DNA from 2 places in the Granulicatella elegans genome. Region 2 is predicted to be linked to the other one. Evidence: predicted binding sites of a transcription regulator. Region 2 holds the regulator's gene; the other holds the start of a gene.
The links. The regulator HrcA, encoded in region 2, represses chaperone genes, less so after heat shock. The targets are predictions, from matches to a motif close to TTAGCACTCNNNNNNNNNGAGTGCTAA.
Positions count from the first base shown of each region.

Region 1 (9,649 bases), 560 kb from region 2:
ACTTCAACTGTTAGTGGGGACGCATGCCTTATTCCAGGAAGATGTCATTTATCACGATTTAGCTTTTATTGTTATTGATGAACAGCATCGTTTTGGAGTGAAGCAAAGAGCACAATTAGCTCAAAAAGGAATAGGAGTAAATGTGTTGCAAATGACAGCAACTCCAATTCCAAGAACACTAGCCATTACGACTTTTGGAGAAATGGATACATCCATCTTAAAAGAAGCTCCTAAAGGACGACAACCGATTCAAACATTTTGGGTCAAAGAACAAGAGTTGGAAAAAGTCTACGATTATGTTGAAAAACAAGTTCAAGCTGGCAGACAAGCTTATGTCATCTCTCCTTTAATTGAAGAAAGTGAAAATTTAGATGTTCAAAATGCTACTGAAATTTATGAAATGATTTCTAAACGATTTGAAAATCGTTTGTCAGTAGGATTATTACATGGACGTTTAAAAAGTGATGAAAAAGAAAGTGTTATGACTGCTTTCCAAAAGAACGATGTACAAGTACTAGTTTCTACAACCGTTATTGAAGTCGGAGTTGACGTGCCAAATGCTACTGTCATGGTCATATTAGATGCAGATCGATTTGGATTAGCTCAATTACATCAGTTAAGAGGACGAGTAGGACGTGGAGAACATGCATCGACGTGTATTTTGATTGCATCACCTAAAACAGAGCAAGGAAAACAAAGAATGCAAATTATGTGTGAATCGACAGATGGATTTTATCTGAGTCAGAAAGACTTAGAATTACGTGGTTCAGGTGACGTTTTTGGATTACGACAATCAGGGATTCCAGAGTTTAAAGTGGCTGACATTGTACAAGATTATGATATACTAGAACAAGCAAGAGAAGATGCTATTACATTTGTTATCGAAGAAGAAGACAGTGTAGCTTATAAAGAAATACAAGAATTTATTGAACAAACAAGTCGTGAAACGGAGGAAGTTATAAATGGTTAGAATTGCCATTGATGCGATGGGTGGAGACAATGCTCCTAAAGAAATTGTAGCAGGTGCTATTCAAGCTGCAAAAGAATATCCAGAAAATGAATTTCAATTATATGGAGATCAAGAAAGTATTCAAGCGGTGATGACAGAAACACTGCCGAATATTAGAATTATTCATTGTAGTGAAAAAGTAACGAGTGAAGATGAACCTGTTAAGGCTGTTCGTCGTAAAAAAGATGCTTCTATGGTAGTTGCAGCTCAAGCCGTGAAAGATGGCGAAGCAGATGCTCTATTTTCAGCAGGAAATACTGGTGGATTATTAGCAAGTGGTTTATTAATTGTTGGTCGTATTAAAGGAATTGATCGTCCAGGTTTAATGCCAGTTTTACCCGTTGTTGGAAAGGAAAATCGTCAATTTATTTTAATGGATGTTGGTGCAAATGCTCAATGTAAAGTACAAAATTTAGAACAATTTGCAGTCTTAGGTTCTTATTATGCAAAATATGTATTAAATATTGAAAATCCAACAGTTGGTTTATTAAATAATGGTACTGAAGAAGGGAAAGGGAATGATTTAGTCAAAAGTGTTTATCCACTTCTTCAAGAAAATTCATCGATTCATTTTGTTGGAAATGTTGAAGCAAGAGAAATTTTAAATGGAATTGCAGATGTTGTTGTAACAGATGGTTTTACAGGGAATGCTGTTTTAAAAACGATTGAAGGTACTGCTTTAACAATGATGAGTTTATTGAAGGAGAATATTTTAAGTCAGGGTATTACAGGTAAACTGGGGGCTTTATTATTAAAGGATACTTTCCGTTCATTGAAAAATACTTTGGATTATTCGCAATTTGGTGGGGCTGTTTTATTTGGATTGAAAGCTCCTGTAGTGAAGGCGCATGGTTCTTCTAGTGCAAGTAGTGTTTATTTTGCGATGAAGCAAATTGATACGATTGTTCGAAGTGGCGTGGTGAAAGATTTGTTCGATTATTTTGAGGAGAACTAGAGATAGACTTTGCTATATAGGAATAGACGACGCCAGCAAACAGCTTTGTTGTTTCATGCCTTATCTACTATGCAAAGTTTTTCCTAAGTAATATAAAAAGTGACGTGCTATTGATGCAGACGTCACTTTTTTTGTTGATTATTTAAAAATTATTGGAGATGTTAATAGAATTGAAATAATCCATAACAATGCAAAAGTCCATAAACAAAAATGAATAATAGACTGATACGATTTTTTCTTTTGTGGAACATACCCTTTTTTCTTTGAACGTAAACTATACAGGAAAAAGTCAAAATTTCCAGATTGAATGACTAATAGAGTTAAGCCAATCATTAAAAAAGGGAAACTTAGTAGTGTTAAAGAATTTCCAATATAAACAAAATCTAACATAGATTTATTCGTTAAGCTTGCGTAAAGCATAACAAGAATGATAAGGATACAAGTAGTTTCTAGTGAATAGATTAAGAGTTTTTTATTCAAGTTGGTAACCTCTCTTATTCTTTTGATGAGTTATCATCATCATCATCTTCTAATTCATAAAGATGGGCACTTTTTTCTAATAAATTTACTGTTTCATTAATAAATTTTCTCATAGCAAGATAAGATTGTACCATTCGAATTGCATTTGAAATACTAAATGTGGCAAAAACACAACAAAAGATGGTTGCAAATTCCCAACCACGAATGGGAAGAAGTAGTACTGCTAAAAAAATAAAGAAACTAGCAATTAAAATTTCTAAAATACAATGTACAAAAAACTGTCGTTTGCTAATCATAAAAAAGTCCTCCCCATCATTATTCCTTAAAAAAATCTTACAAGATTGCAGCATATTTTTCAAGTGATTTTTCTTGATTTTTTTTGACCAAATGAGTACTATAGTAATGTGGTTAGCACTTGAGTGCAAAGAGTGCTAAAAAATTAAGGAGGAATGAATATGTTAAAACCGTTAAAAGATCGTGTTGTTATTCAAATGGTAGAACAAGAAGAAAAAACAGCGGGAGGATTATTTTTACCAACTGCTGCACAAGAAAAATTACAATTTGCGACAGTATTAGCTGTGAGTGAATTTACAGAAGAAAAAGATCGTCAAGTTCAAGTAGGAGACCGTGTTGTCTTTGAAAAATATACAGGAACTGAAGTGAAATTAGATGGTCAAGAATATATTATTGTAAAAGAACAAGATATTATTGCAATTGTACAATAAGAAAGCGAGGAACTGAAAAATGGTAAAAGATATTAAGTTTTCGGAAGATGCAAGAGCATCGATGCTACGTGGAGTAGATATTTTAGCAAATACAGTAAAAGTAACTTTAGGGCCTAAAGGTCGTAATGTTGTATTAGAAAAAGCATTTGGTTCTCCATTAATCACAAATGATGGGGTAACAATTGCAAAAGAAATTGAATTAGAAGATCATTTTGAAAATATGGGTGCAAAATTAGTCGCAGAAGTAGCATCTAAAACAAATGATATTGCCGGAGATGGAACAACAACTGCAACAGTTTTAACGCAAGCAATCGTTCGTGAAGGTTTAAAAAATGTAACTGCAGGGGCAAATCCAGTAGGCATTCGTCGTGGAATTGAATTAGCGACACGTGCTGCTGTAGAAGAATTACACAAAATTTCTCGTCCTGTAGAATCAAAAGAAGCAATTGCGCAAGTAGCGGCTATTTCTTCAGGATCTCAAGAAGTCGGTAGTTTAATTGCAGAAGCAATGGAAAAAGTAGGCAACGATGGTGTTATTACAATTGAAGAATCAAAAGGTATTGAAACGGAATTAGATGTTGTAGAAGGAATGCAATTTGATCGTGGTTACTTATCTCAATATATGGTAACAGATAATGATAAAATGGTGGCTCATCTAGACAATCCATTTATTTTAATTACAGATAAAAAAGTTTCTAATATTCAAGAAATTATTCCATTATTAGAACAAATCGTTCAACAAGGTCGTGCATTATTAATTATTGCGGACGATGTAGATGGAGAAGCATTGCCAACATTAGTTTTAAATAAATTACGTGGAACATTTAATGTAGTTGCTGTTAAAGCTCCAGGATTTGGTGACCGCCGTAAAGCGATGTTAGAAGATATTGCTGTATTAACAGGAGCTCAAGTTATTACAGAAGATTTAGGCTTAGAATTAAAAGATGCTACATTAGCACAATTAGGTACAGCTGGAAAAGTAGTTGTTTCTAAAGATAATACAACAATTGTTGAAGGTGCAGGTTCAAAAGAATTAATTGCGAATCGTGTAGCTTTAATTCGTTCTCAAGCACAAGATACAACAAGTGATTTTGATCGTGAAAAATTACAAGAACGTTTAGCAAAATTATCAGGTGGAGTAGCTGTTATTAAAGTAGGTGCTGCAACTGAAACAGAATTGAAAGAGAAAAAATTACGTATTGAAGATGCTTTAAATGCCACACGTGCTGCTGTTGAAGAAGGAATCGTTTCTGGTGGTGGAACTGCACTAGTGAATGTTCAAAAAACAGTAGATGCTTTAGAATTAGAAGGTGATGAAGCAACTGGAGCGAAAATTGTTTCTCGTTCATTAGAAGAACCACTTCGTCAAATTGCAACAAATGCTGGATTAGAAGGTTCTGTAATTGTGGCTCATTTGAAGAATCAAGAGTTAGGAATTGGATATAATGCAGCAAGTGATGAATGGGTAAATATGATTGAAGCAGGAATTGTAGATCCTACTAAAGTAACTCGTTCTGCTTTACAAAATGCAGCATCTGTATCTGCTTTATTATTAACAACAGAAGCAGTTGTTGCAGATAAACCAATCCCCGCTGCACCAGCAATGCCTGGAATGGATCCAGGAATGGGTATGATGTAATCGGATAAAACTTTAAACTAGACTTCTCAGAAGTAGCTATGGACGCAAGCTGCAGCGAGAAGTCTTTTTCCTTTTTTCATAATAAAAATTCTCTTAAATTCATAAAATAGTATTGAATTCTGTAAAGTCATGGTATACACTACTGTATATACAGAAAAGGAGTTTTTTAAAATGAAGAAAAATAGATTTTTAACGTTAACAGCCTTACTAACAGCAATTGCGATTGTAGTTCCGATTATAATGCCATTCAAAATTGTCATTCCACCGGCATCCTATACTTTAGGAAGTCACGTAGCTATATTTATTGCGATGTTTCTTTCTCCTTGGATGACGGTATTTGTTGTATTAGGTTCAACACTTGGATTTTTATTAGCGGGTTTTCCATTTATTATTGTATTACGAGCTTTTTCTCATATTTTATTTGGGACATTAGGGGCGCTTTATTTTAGAAAATTCCCGAATATTTTAGAAAATAAAAAATCTTCCTGGTTATTTAATATTGTTTTAGCAATTATCCATGCGATAGGTGAAGTTTTTGTATGTTTTGTCTTTTATAGTGTGACAGGACAAGATCTTCAAAAATTATTGTATGTCTTATTTGTCTTAGTGGGAGTTGGTACGATGATTCATAGTATGGTAGACTATGTAATAGCGATTGGTATTTATCGTTCTTTACAGAAAATTCATAAGAGAGAGGGTTAATAGTGACCATTACACGTAGAAAGCAATTATTGACTTTATTAAAAGAATCTTCATCAGCGATTAACGGACAGCAATTAGCGGACCATTTTCATGTGACAAGACAAATTATTGTTCAGGATATTGCAATTTTGCGTGCAGATGGGGAAGAAATTATTTCGACGAATCGAGGATATATTCATTCTGCTTCTAAGCAACCGCAACAAATGCATCGTTTGTTTAAAGTGAAACATACGATTGATGATATTGAAGAAGAGTTAGTTGCTATTGTGGATAATGGTGGAAGAGTTAAAACGGTATTAGTGGATCATCCTGTTTATGGGGAAATTCAAACATTATTGAAAATGACTTGTCGTAGAGATATTGTTCATTTTATGAAGCAAGTAGAGGAAACGGAATTTCGTCCATTGTCTGAGATTACGGATGGGGTTCATTATCATTTAGTGGAAGCTGATACGAAGCAAGATTTAGATGAAATTGAACGAGCTTTGAGAAAGTTGGGGTTTTTAATCGAGGACTCTTTATAAAGTACGTATAGACTTTCTGGTATAGTAGTAGCAATGAGTATCGCTACTACTATACCAGAAAGTCTTGTTCTTTGTCTATCCATTATTCGTTTAATTCTGTTGAATCAATTTGTATGCTGGAGAGTTTTCTAATTCTTGTTTTCGGTATTCCAATAAAAAATCGAGTGCTTCTTGTGCAATGGAAGAAATTGGGGGATTTTGTTCTAAGCCTTTCGCAAGCCAGTAAATATAACTGTTAAAATCTTCTTCCTCTTCAATTTCTAACAGTATTTGAAAATTATCAGGATGAAATAACCCTAATTGTTGTCTGCGAGTATGAAGGCTTACCCAATGACGATGGTCGAATGTTACTAGTTCAGTATGAGGTTTTAGAGAATCGATTAAGTCCTCAAAGGAAGAAGCAATCGTTAGCCATTGATCCATTTCTACATCTATGAGACGAATGGTAGGTTCTTTTCTTTTTTCAAGATAATCAAAACAATAGTAAACAGATTCATCTTTAAAAAATGGAATAAAGTAATTAGGCAACCCCGTTTCTTCAGGTAAAAAATAGTTATCCAATAAACTCATCCAATTTCCCTGTTCTAATCCTGCAATGCCATTTAATAGAGTATAGTCTAATCCAAAACGAGTAGATTCGATTGTATCAATCTTTGATTGAAGAAAATAACCCGCACCTTCCTGTTGAATCCATTGTAAATAACTTTCAGGCAAGTCTCCAATAGTCCATTGATGATGGATAGGTGTAGCAGGATTTAATTGTACTTTTGTAAACGCTTGTTGAATGAGTGACATGTTTTCCTCCAAAAATTAGGTCTAAAGTATGAGGTATTTTTGTATAAATATGATAAAATGATTTCAATCAATCGATAAAAGGTTACAAAACCGATTCAATTTGTTACAATTAACTGTATAAAATATAAAGGAGTGTGTCAATATGACATTATGGATTATTTTAGGAATTATTGCAGTAATCATTATCTGGGGAGTATCTGCATATAATGGCTTAGTAAAATTAAAAAACTGGGTAGGCGAAGCTGCTGCTCAAATTGATGTTCAATTAGGAAGAAGAAATGACTTAATTCCAAATTTAGTAGAAACTGTTAAAGGTTATGCTAAACATGAACAAGAAACACTTTCTCAAGTAATTGCAATGAGAAATCAATTAACAAATATGGGAAGTAATGCTTCTGTTCAAGAAAAAATGGATGTTTCAAATCAATTAAGTGGAACATTGAAAACAATTTTTGCGCTATCAGAAAGCTATCCTGATTTAAAAGCAAATACAAACTTTATTAAACTACAAGAAGAATTAACAAATACAGAAAATAAAATTGCTTATTCTCGTCAATTATATAATTCAAGCGTGGCACAATATAACATTAAAATTCAAACGATTCCAAATAATATTATTGCAAATATTGGTGGATTTACAAAAGAAGCAATGTTAGAAATTCCAACAGAAGCACGTGAAGTGCCAAAAGTTCAATTTTAAAATTGAGCGTAGGTGAAGAAGATGATGTATGAACAAATTGCTGCCAATAAAAGAAAAACTTGGGTGGTAGTAGGATTCTATCTTATATTATTTTTACTGGTAGGTATTGCTTTAGGATACACACTAATAGATAATGCTGTTGCAGGAATGGTTATTGCATTAGTGGCAGGTGGGCTATATACCATGATGATGATGAGTCAATCAACAGATGTTGTGATGCGATTAAATCATGCTCGTGAAGTGACAGAATATCATGAAGCACCGCAATTATGGCATATTGTAGAAGATATGGCGATGATTGCAAAAGTTCCAAGACCAAGAATATTTGTGATTCAAGATGACTCTCCGAATGCATTTGCAACAGGTAGTTCGCCTGAAAAAGCTGCAGTTGCTGTAACAACAGGTTTATTACAACGTTTGAATCGTGAGGAATTAGAAGGAGTTTTAGCTCATGAATTTGCTCATATTCGAAATTATGATGTAAGGTTGCAAACTATTGCAATTGCGCTTGGCGCAGTCATTGCTATTTTAGTGCAATTTGGAAGTCGAATGATGTTTTGGGGAAGAACTTCTAGACGGTCAAAAGATGATGAAAATGGACTAGCAGCGATTATGATGGTGATTTCCATTTTTGCAATGATATTAGGACCATTGATGTCTACTATTTTACAATTAGCAATTTCAAGAAATCGTGAATATTTAGCAGATGCTACAGCGGTAGAATTTACACGTAATCCTCAAGGGTTGATTTCAGCACTGGAAAAAATTTCTGAAGCCCCAGCGATGGAAGAAGCAGATCCTCAAAGTGCAACATTATATATTGCTAATCCTTTTAAAAAAGGAAATGAAGAAAAAGATTCTTGGTTTGCTACACATCCAGCAACAAGTAATCGCATTAAACGTTTGAGAGAAATGTAAGAATAAAAGACAATTGAAGTTTTATAGGGAAGGCTTCGATTGTCTTTATTTCATTTTCGTTACAAAGAAAAAGCTTTCACATAGAATTTGTAATGAAATAAATATACATTGTAATGCCTATTTCCCCTATAATAGAAATGAGGAATAAGATTAAGGGAGGAGTTTTGTGATGCAATCCATTTATGTACATTTAGATTCGATTTCGAACCATGTATTAAGTAGCGCGATTAAATTTCAACCAGTAGTATTGTCACAAAATGAAGTTCCAAAAAATATTTTATTATTAAAGGGACGTTCTCCATTAGCCATTTATGATGATTATACTGGGTTTTACTATATTAAAGATTCTAAAAAAATCGTAGCATTTTTAGAAGAAGTTCAAACTAGTACAACAGAATATAATTGGATTGATTTTGAGTCGTTAGAATTTTTACATCAATTAACGCCTCAAGAAATCGCAGATTTATTATATATTTCTCATGCAAATACGCATTTACATTCTCCATTTTTTTATAAATTACAAAATAATTTTATCTTTTTAAATTTAGGTCAAGAATTTACAAAAGTGTATTATCGTAAAATGGATGATTTCTATCAACAATTAGGTGCTCAACTGACAAATAAAATGAGTGAAGAAATGACTCATTTGAGTAGACGGTTGTTTTTCAACCAAAAGAAAAATGCCGAAGATTTACCTGTAGAGTTATTAAAAGAATTAGTGACATATTTTAAAGTTGGTATGGTATTTTCAACGGAAAGAATTAAAAAAGAGTTATTAGAATATACGATTCCGCTATATGTAGCAGAAGATCGTTATCATGTGATGGCAAATGTGTATATTAAGGAAAATTTATTTGGGCAACTGACTTATCATGAAGAACAAGGTTGGTCATTAGAAATTTATAAACGAAAAACAGAAATTTTATAGAACGTTCTTGAAAGAAGTGGCTTACTTTCTTTAAGAACGTTTTTTTGTTAAAATACTAATAGTAGATTAGAAAAGAGGTTAGGTTATGTATTATGTAAAAAATCAACGGAATGGGAAAGAAATCTATGATGCCACAACAAATTTGGCAATCGAATATTTTTTATTAAATGAGAAAAAATTAGATGAGCCGATTTTGTTATTTTATGTCAATGAAAATGCGATTATTATTGGGAAAAATCAAAATACTTATGAAGAAGTCAATCAAGATGGGGTT
Region 1 is NZ_CP085953.1:1,005,521-1,015,169, forward strand. Features, by position in the region: gene recG (ATP-dependent DNA helicase RecG) at 1-970, shown strand, start outside; gene plsX (phosphate acyltransferase PlsX) at 963-1,964, shown strand; gene LK443_RS05085 (hypothetical protein) at 2,103-2,297, opposite strand; gene LK443_RS05090 (hypothetical protein) at 2,459-2,740, opposite strand; gene LK443_RS05095 (co-chaperone GroES) at 2,900-3,169, shown strand; gene groL (chaperonin GroEL) at 3,189-4,808, shown strand; gene LK443_RS05105 (ECF transporter S component) at 4,980-5,510, shown strand; gene LK443_RS05110 (transcription repressor NadR) at 5,513-6,034, shown strand; gene LK443_RS05115 (SMI1/KNR4 family protein) at 6,125-6,829, opposite strand; gene LK443_RS05120 (LemA family protein) at 6,972-7,529, shown strand; gene htpX (zinc metalloprotease HtpX) at 7,551-8,447, shown strand; gene LK443_RS05130 (hypothetical protein) at 8,614-9,375, shown strand; gene LK443_RS05135 (lipoate--protein ligase) at 9,461-9,649, shown strand, end outside.
Region 1: the regulator HrcA is predicted to act here: its motif matches at 2,853-2,879, upstream of LK443_RS05095 (co-chaperone GroES).

Region 2 (9,649 bases):
ACCACTACTTCTGTTCCATCTGTTTTTTGAACATGGTAAATTACCGATGGAGCTGTTGTAATTAAGTCTAAATCAAATTCACGTTCTAAACGTTCTTGAATAACATCCATATGTAGTAATCCTAAGAAACCACAACGGAAACCAAATCCTAATGCCTGAGAAGTTTCAGCTTCAAATTGTAATGCAGCATCATTTAATTGTAATTTTTCCAATGCATCACGTAAATCATTATATTTAGAAGAATCAATTGGATACAAACCACAGTACACCATTGGATTCATTTTACGATAACCTGATAAAGGTTCGCTTGCTGGATTGTTCGCTAATGTAACCGTATCCCCTACACGCGTATCTTGAATAGTTTTAATAGAAGCGGTAATATACCCTACATCTCCAACCATTAAATAGTCACGACTTATTGGTTTTGGAGAGAAAATACCAACATCCACAACATCAAAAGTTTTCCCATTACTCATTAATTGAATTTTGTCCCCTGGTCTAACAATCCCGTTTTGAATTCGAACATTTAAGACTACCCCACGGTAAGCATCATACACTGAGTCGAAAATCAAAGCTTGTAATGGCGCTTCTAAGTCTCCAGTAGGTGCTGGAATTTTATGAACAATTTGTTCTAAAATTTCTGGAATTCCAATTCCCACTTTAGCACTGGCAAGAACGGCTTCACTTGCGTCAATCCCAATCACATCTTCAATTTCCGTGCGCACACGTTCAGGATCTGCAGCAGGTAGGTCAATTTTATTAATAACTGGAACAATTTCTAAGTCATTATCAATCGCTAAATACACATTCGCTAATGTTTGAGCTTCAATCCCTTGAGCAGCATCAACTACAAGAATTGCTCCTTCACAAGCTGCCAAGCTACGGCTCACTTCATACGTAAAGTCCACGTGCCCTGGAGTATCAATTAAGTGGAAAATATACTCTGTTCCATCATTGGCATCATACGTTAATTCCACCGCATTTAATTTAATCGTAATACCACGTTCACGTTCTAAATCCATAGAGTCTAATAATTGATCCTGCATTTCACGATCAGCAACGGTATCTGTTGCTTGTAAAATACGGTCAGCTAAAGTTGACTTTCCATGGTCAATATGCGCAATAATTGAGAAGTTTCTGATGCGCTCTTGTCGTTTTCTCATTTCTTCTAAATTCATTCATAATCTCCTTCATGTCTAAATTAATAACGGTAAAAAGACTTGTGCAATGCCTAGGAAAAAGAAAAATCCTAGAACGTCTGTTGCCGTTGTTACAAAGATGGTTGATGAAATGGCCGGGTCTAATTTCATAGCTTTTAATACTAAAGGTACAAAGAACCCAAAAATCGCTCCCACCATTAAATTCATTGCCATCGCTAAAACTACAATAATTGATAAATAAAAGTTTTGATAAGGAATATATAGCGCTAGCGCAGCTACAACTCCAGTAATAAGTCCATTCATACAGCCCAGAACAATTTCATTCCAAACATACTTTTTATCTTTTTCCAATGATAATTGTCCTAATGCAATTTCTTGAATTGCTAGAGCAAGAGTTTGAGAAGCTGAGTTTCCTCCCATTCCAGTAATAATCGGCATAGCAACCGCAAGTACAACCACTTGTTCAATCGTTGATTGGAACATACCAACAACCGCTGAAGCCATAAAGGCTGTAATTAAATTAATTAATAACCAAGGTGTCCGTTTCTTAATAGACTCAATAAATGGGCCACCAATTCTTTCTGACCCTTCAACCCCGCTAATTAAAAGCATATCTTCATGATGCTCTTCTTGAAGAACGTGGACGATATCATCAATGGTAATAATCCCAATTAAAACGCCCTTTGTACTTACTACGGGAACAACTGATAAGTCATATTTTGAAGATAGACGAGCTACTTCCTCTTGGTCTTCTTCAGGTACAACAGAAATAATATTTGTATGCATTAAATCGTGTAAACTGACATCTAATTCATTCGTAAATAAGTCACGAATATCAATCCAACCAATTAATTGATTTTGGAATGTTGTGACAAAAATCGTATGAATGACTTCTGTATTTGGAGAAATTTCTCTTAACTTCGATAAAGTTTCTTCAACGGTTAAATGTTCCTTCACAGAAATAAATTCTGTCGTCATAATCCCTCCGGCAGAATCTTGAGGATATTTTAACATCGTTTGAATTTCATCTTGAGAAGAACCCTTCATCATATTCAAATATTTTTTACGAATTCCAATTGGCAGATTTCCTAAAATATCCACGATATCGTCATTAGACATTTGTTGAAATAATAATCCTACACGTCGGAACGGTAGTTTTTCTAACATTCGAATTTGAAGTTCAGGGTCACTCACTTCCAAAATGGAAGCTAATCGTGTATTGGAAATGGTATACATGAAGTTTTTAAGCACTTCATCAGTTACTTCTTCCAATCCTAGAGCAATATCGATTGGATAATTCTGGTTGAATAATTCCCTAATTCTTTTGACATCTTTCGATTCAACCATTTGTTCAATGACTTTGGACATATCCATCATTTATCACTCCATTCTGTAAACATACTATTAGTAGTATACCATATTTTAACAATATAAAAAAAGAGATACCCTCAAGATATCTCTGTTGTTTGATAGATTATTTTACATGAAAAAGCACACGAAGAACAAAAAAGACTTCCTAAAGTAGTATGAGCAATGAGACACCAAAGGTGGCTACTGGCGTCCTATTGCTACAACGGAAAAGTCTATTCTTTACTTAAAACTGTCCTTAAACGCATCCTTCATTTTATCGAAGAAAGTTCCTTCACCCTCAACATGAGTACCCGCTTCTTTTGCGAAAATCTGCATCGCCTCACGTTGCTTATCCGTTAAATGCTTAGGCGTTACAACACGGACCGTAACATGCTGATCACCCATGCCGCCACCATGAAGTCTAGGCGCACCTTTTCCTCTTAAACGAAGAACCGTACCAGATTGAGTACCCGCAGGAACTTTTAATTTTACCTTGCCGTGAACAGTTGGTACATCCACTTCATCTCCTAATGCAGCTTGAGCAAAGTTGATTGGAAGTTCGTAGAAAATATCCGCCCCTTCACGTTCAAATGTATCACTCTTAGCAACACGGAAAATTACATATAAGTCGCCATAAGGGCCGCCATTAACTCCAGCTTCTCCTTGTCCACGTAATGGCATTTGGTTTCCATTTTCAACACCGGCTGGGACTTTCACTTTCACTTTATGCGTTTCTTCTACATGTTTGTGCCCATGACAAGTTTCACATTTTTCTTTGATTTCTTGACCAGTACCACCACAGACATCACACGTTGTTTGAGACATCATTCTACCAAATGGTGTTGCTCTTTCAACATTAATCACACCTGCGCCATGACATTTCGAACAAGTTACTGGATCTGTACCAGGTTTTGCACCCGAACCATGACAAGTTTCACATTCTGCATTACGATGGTAATGGATCACTTCTTCCTTACCAAAAATCGCTTCTTCAAATGTTAAGTCCATGACATATTGTAAATCTGCGCCTTGACGTGGCATATTGGCACGATTTCCACGACGAGCACCGCCGCCACCAAAGAAAGTATCGAAAATATCTTCGAATCCACCTGTGTAACTTCCAGAGAATCCTTGACCTCCGAATCCACCAAAGCCTCCAAAACCTCCACCAGAAAATCCAGAGTTTGGATCATAGGAAGCATGCCCATATTGATCATACGCAGCACGTTTTTGACTATCACTTAAAATTTCATAAGCTTCTGCTATTTCTTTAAATTTTTCTTCCGCTCCAGCTTCTTTATTAATATCTGGATGGTATTGTTTGGATAATTTACGATAAGCTCGTTTTATATCTGCATCAGAGGCATCTTTGGAGACTCCGAGTACTTCATATAAATCACGTTTTGCCACCATCATCCCTCCTTATCATATCATTCTACAAAAGAGCGAGTGGAAGAATTTCTCCCACTCTTATTTGCTCTATATTGCTATATTAGTCTTTTACTTCTTCAAAGTCAGCATCTACTACGCCATCTTGTGATTGAGAGCTTGCTTGTTCAGCACCTGCTCCTTGAGCTGCTTGGCTAGCTGCTGCTGCTTGTTCATATAATTTTACTGATAAGTTTTGAACAACTTCATTTAAAGCGTCACGTTTAGCTTTCATTGCTTCTAAGTCATTTGCTTCTACAGCTGCTTTTAATTCATCACGAGCTGTTTCAGCTTTCTTAACATCTTCAGCATCTACTTTGCCTTCTAAGTCTTTCAATGTTTTATCTACAGTGAAGATTAATTGATCCACTTCATTACGTAAATCTACTTCTTCTTTACGTTTTTTATCTGCTTCAGCATTAGCTTCAGCATCTTTTACCATGCGTTCGATTTCTTCGTCTGATAAACCTGATGAAGATTTAATTGTGATTGTTTGTTCTTTTCCAGTACCTAAGTCTTTTGCACGAACATTTACAATACCGTTTTTATCAATATCAAATGTTACTTCGATTTGTGGCACACCACGAGGTGCAGCTGGGATATCTGTTAATTGGAAGCGACCTAAAGTTTTATTGTCTGCCGCCATTGGACGTTCCCCTTGTAATACGTGAACATCTACTGCTGGTTGGTTATCTGCTGCTGTTGAGAACACTTGTGATTTGCTTGTTGGAATTGTTGTATTACGATCGATTAATTTAGTAAATACACCACCCATTGTTTCAATTCCTAATGATAATGGAGTTACGTCTAATAATACGATATCTTTCACATCACCTGAGATAACTCCACCTTGGATTGCAGCACCCATAGCTACTACTTCGTCAGGATTTACTGATTTGTTTGGTTCTTTACCAGTTTCTTTACGAACAGCTTCTACAACTGCTGGAATACGAGTTGATCCACCAACTAAGATTACTTGGTCGATTTCACTTGCTGATAATCCAGCATCGCTTAATGCACGACGAACTGGTTCTTTTGTACGTTCTACTAAATCTAATGTTAATTGGTCAAATTTAGCACGTGTTAATGTTACTTCTAAGTGTAATGGTCCAGCTTCACCAGCAGTGATGAATGGTAAGCTGATTTGTGTTGAAGTAACACCTGATAAATCTTTTTTAGCTTTTTCAGCTGCATCTTTCAAACGTTGCATTGCCATTTTATCTTGTGATAAATCAATTCCATTATCACGTTTAAATTCAGCAACTAAGAATTCAATAATTTTATTATCGAAATCATCTCCACCTAAGTGGTTGTCTCCTGCTGTTGATAATACGTCGAATACGCCGTCTCCTAATTCTAAGATAGATACGTCAAATGTACCACCACCAAGGTCAAATACTAAGATTTTTTCTTCGTGGTCTACTTTATCTAAACCATATGCTAAAGCTGCTGCAGTTGGTTCGTTAACGATACGTTCTACTTCTAAACCAGCGATACGTCCTGCATCTTTAGTGGCTTGACGTTGAGCATCATTGAAGTAAGCTGGTACAGTAATAACTGCTTTTTCAACTTTTTCTCCTAAATATTCTTCAGCATAGCCTTTTAAGTATTGTAAGATCATTGCTGAAATTTCTTGTGGTGTATATTGTTTTCCTTCGATTTCAACTTTATGAGAAGCATCTCCCATATAACGTTTAATAGAGGAAATTGTATTTAAATTTGTTACAGCTTGACGTTTTGCAACTTCCCCTACTTGAATTTCACCATTTTTGAACGCTACAACTGATGGTGTTGTACGATTTCCTTCTGGATTTGGAATAATTTTAGCTTCATTTCCTTCTAATACAGCAACTGCTGAGTTTGTAGTTCCTAAGTCAATACCAATAATTTTACTCATAATTGTTACACTCCTATAATTTATAATTTTTTACTTGGCTTATTGAGAGACGATAACCATCGCTGGTCTTAATACACGATCTTTCAATACATAGCCTTTTTGAAACACTTGAACAACGACATCACTTTCTTGTCCTTCTTCAGCTGGAACAGCTTGAACAGCGTGATGTTTATTTGGGTCAAATGGTTGATTTAATGCTTCGATTTCTTCAATGCCTTCTTCTTTTAGGGCATATAAGAAACCTTCATATACCATTTCGACTCCTTTTTTCAGATTTTTCGCTTCTTCTGATTCACTAGGTGAAGCAATCGCTCTTTCTAGATTATCAATCACATTCAATAAGTTTTGTGCTAAAGATTGACTACGATACTTTGCTGCATCTTGTCGCTCTTTTGCATTTCGCTTTTGAATATTCGCAATTTCTGCAGATAAGCGATATACTTGGTCATTTAATTGAGAAATTTCTTGTTGTAATTTTTCTTCAACAGAAAGTTCAACTTCTTCGGTTTCTTCGACAGTTTCTTCAAACTCTTCTACTTCAGGAGATTTCTCTTCTTCTACTTCTTGAGTTTGTTGAACGTCTTTTTCTTCATTTGTTTCCAAGCTTCCATCTCCTTTTATAAGTTTCTATAATATTGCTCCATTGTTGTTGTGAGCTCTTCTTGTAATCCTTTGACAATTGATAGAACATTCGAATACGGCATATTTTTAGGTCCTAATAAAGCGATGATTCCTTTATCGTGTTTTGGAGTTTCATAGCTTGCTGTAATAATACTAAATTCTCCTAATAATGGGTCGTTCATCTCAGATCCTAAACGAATTTGGATATCTCGGTTAGAAGGCATCACTAATTCGTGCATCTTTGATTGGTCATCCATTAATCGATAAATTTCTTTTAAATGATGGACATCGGCATGTGAGTCGAAGTAATTTAATAAATATCTTCTTCCTGCAACATGGAGTCTATCTTGTTCAAATTGGTTCATCATATCTTGAATCACTTTGACAATTTGAATTTGAGAATTCATATATCGATTCATTAAAGCTGGTAAATCAGTCTTCAAACGTTGGAGAACAGTTTCTAGTGGCAAGCCAATCAATTCCTCATTGATCATTCGAACGACTTTATCTAAGTCGGAATCATCAATCGCACTTGGAATCGAGTACACTTTATTTTCAACTAAACCATTGCTCATGACTAAAATTGCCATTACTTGGTTTAACCCTAGTCGAACGAGTCGAAATCCAGATAATGTAGCACTCCTTACTGCGGGTCCGATGGAAATCGTTGTGTAATTCGTCAGCGTCGACAATATATCTGCCGAAACTTTAAAGACATCTTGAATTTCCATGGTCGATTGCTGGAAAGTTTCACGGATTTGATTTCGAATGCTTAATGAAACAGGACTGTTCTGAACAGGTAAAATATTATCTAAATAATATCGATACCCTTGATTCGATGGAACTCGTCCTGAAGAGGAATGATTTTTTTCAAGGTATCCCATCTCTTCTAGCTTCATCATTTCATTTCGAATGGTTGCAGAACTTACTGCTAAACCCGTATGCTGCATCAACTTTTTTGATCCAACTGGTTCTAATGTTTCCGTATATAGTTGAATAATCGATTGTAAGATTAGCAATTGTCTATCGGTTAACATTTTGGTCACCTCTCTTTAGCACTTGACTAAGACGAGTGCTAACCACATGTATAATTTATCATATTGGTCAAAGTAAGTCAATAATAAAACACTCGGTCTTTAGTCTGATTTTAAAAATATTTTTGTTATAGAAAAAAGGCTATGTATCGGGATTTCTCCTTTACATAACCTAAAAATATTAAAAATTTTGACTAATAGATGTAGTAGCAAGGTCGCAAGAAGCCAGCTAAAGCTGTCTCATTGATAAAAAACTTATTTTCTACTACATATCCTAATCTTGAATCAACAAGCGTTCCACCCTTTACTGCAATTTTCATCTCTATCACCTCTTGTTCACTTTTTGCTAGTGTAACATAGGATGGTAGAAATGGAAACAAAAGCGTATCAAAAAAACAGTTTGCTCTCGCAAACTGTTTCTTCTCTTTATTCATTATTTAGTTGCACGACGTACGTATGTACCTTCTGAAGTGTTTACTTCTAAGTACTCGCCAGCTTCGATGAAGTCTGGAACGTTTACGACTAATCCTGTTTCCATTGTTGCTGGTTTACCAGAACCTGTAACAGTAGCACCTTTAATTGATGGTTGAGTTTCAGTTACTTGTAATACAACTGTTGAAGGTAATGAAACCCCAATTACTTCTGTTCCGTAGAATTGGATTTTAACTTCCATGTTTTCCAAAATGTATTTCAATTCGTTTTCGATTGTTTCTTCTGGAATTTCATACTGTTCATAGCTTTCTAAGTCCATGAATACACCAACATTATCTTGGCTGTATAAGTATTGAACGTCTTTTGTATCGATGTGAGCACGTTCTACTTTTTCATCAGGTCTCATTGTAGTATCAACTGTTGATCCATTACGAACGTCACGGATTTTCATACGCATTACAGTATTTCCTTTACCTGGTTTGTGGTGGCTGATTTCCAACACTTTAATTAATTTTCCATCAAGAATGAAAGTCATTCCTGCTTTTAAATCACTTACGTTAATCATGTTAACTCTCCTTCGTATTTTGTTTACTATACGTTTATACCATATTTTTTAGAAAAATGCACTAGTCAAGTCCAACTCTGTGGAAAATTTCATCAACTTGTCGAATATGATAGTGATAATCAAAGGCCTCATTCAATTCTTCAGCTGTTAAATGGGACATTATTTCTTCGTGGTTTTCAATAATTTCTCTAAATGAACGTTGTTCATCCCACGCTAAGGCTGTACATGGTTGTACTAAGTCATAAGCTTTTTCACGGCTTAATCCTTTATCAATTAATTTTAATAGAACACGTTGGCTATAAATTAATCCAAATGTTGCATCCATGTTTTTAAGCATACGATCAGGGAATACCGTTAAGTTTTTTACAATATTACCAAAACGATTTAACATATAATTTAATAAAATCGTGCTATCTGGAATAATGATACGTTCTGCAGAAGAATGCGAAATATCTCGTTCATGCCATAAGTTGACATTTTCATACGCTGTTATCATATGTCCACGAATCACTCTTGATAAGCCAGCCATATTTTCTGAACCGATTGGGTTTCTCTTATGAGGCATTGCAGAAGAACCTTTTTGACCTTTTGCGAAAAATTCTTCAACTTCACGTGTTTCTGATTTTTGCAAGCCACGAATTTCTGTAGCGAATTTTTCAATACTCGTTGCAATTAAAGCGATTGTTGAAATATAGTCCGCATGTAAATCTCTCGATAAAATTTGTGTTGAAATTTCTTGTGGCCGAATTTGTAACTTCTCACAAACATATGCTTCTACTGAAGTTGGAATATTGGCAAAAGTTCCAACGGCTCCACTAATTTTACCAGCTTCTACGCCCTGAGCAGCACGTTCAAATCGTTCGATATTCCGTTTCATTTCTGAATACCATAATGCAAGCTTCAACCCAAAAGTCGTTGGCTCTGCATGTACCCCATGCGTTCTTCCCATACATACAGTATATTTATGTTCAAGCGCTTTTTGTTGGACAATCTCTAAGAAACGTCTTAAGTCTTTTCGTAAAATATCATTCGTTTGCTTTAATTGATAGCCATAGGCAGTATCGACAACATCTGTACTTGTTAGACCATAATGAACCCATTTACGTTCTTCCCCTAACGTTTCACTCACAGCACGAGTAAAGGCTACAACGTCGTGTCTTGT
Region 2 is NZ_CP085953.1:1,565,994-1,575,642, forward strand. Features, by position in the region: gene lepA (translation elongation factor 4) at 1-1,178, opposite strand, end outside; gene mgtE (magnesium transporter) at 1,197-2,528, opposite strand; gene dnaJ (molecular chaperone DnaJ) at 2,751-3,923, opposite strand; gene dnaK (molecular chaperone DnaK) at 4,003-5,835, opposite strand; gene grpE (nucleotide exchange factor GrpE) at 5,875-6,438, opposite strand; gene hrcA (heat-inducible transcriptional repressor HrcA) at 6,453-7,493, opposite strand; gene LK443_RS09390 (hypothetical protein) at 7,685-7,810, opposite strand; gene efp (elongation factor P) at 7,924-8,487, opposite strand; gene purB (adenylosuccinate lyase) at 8,549-9,649, opposite strand, start outside.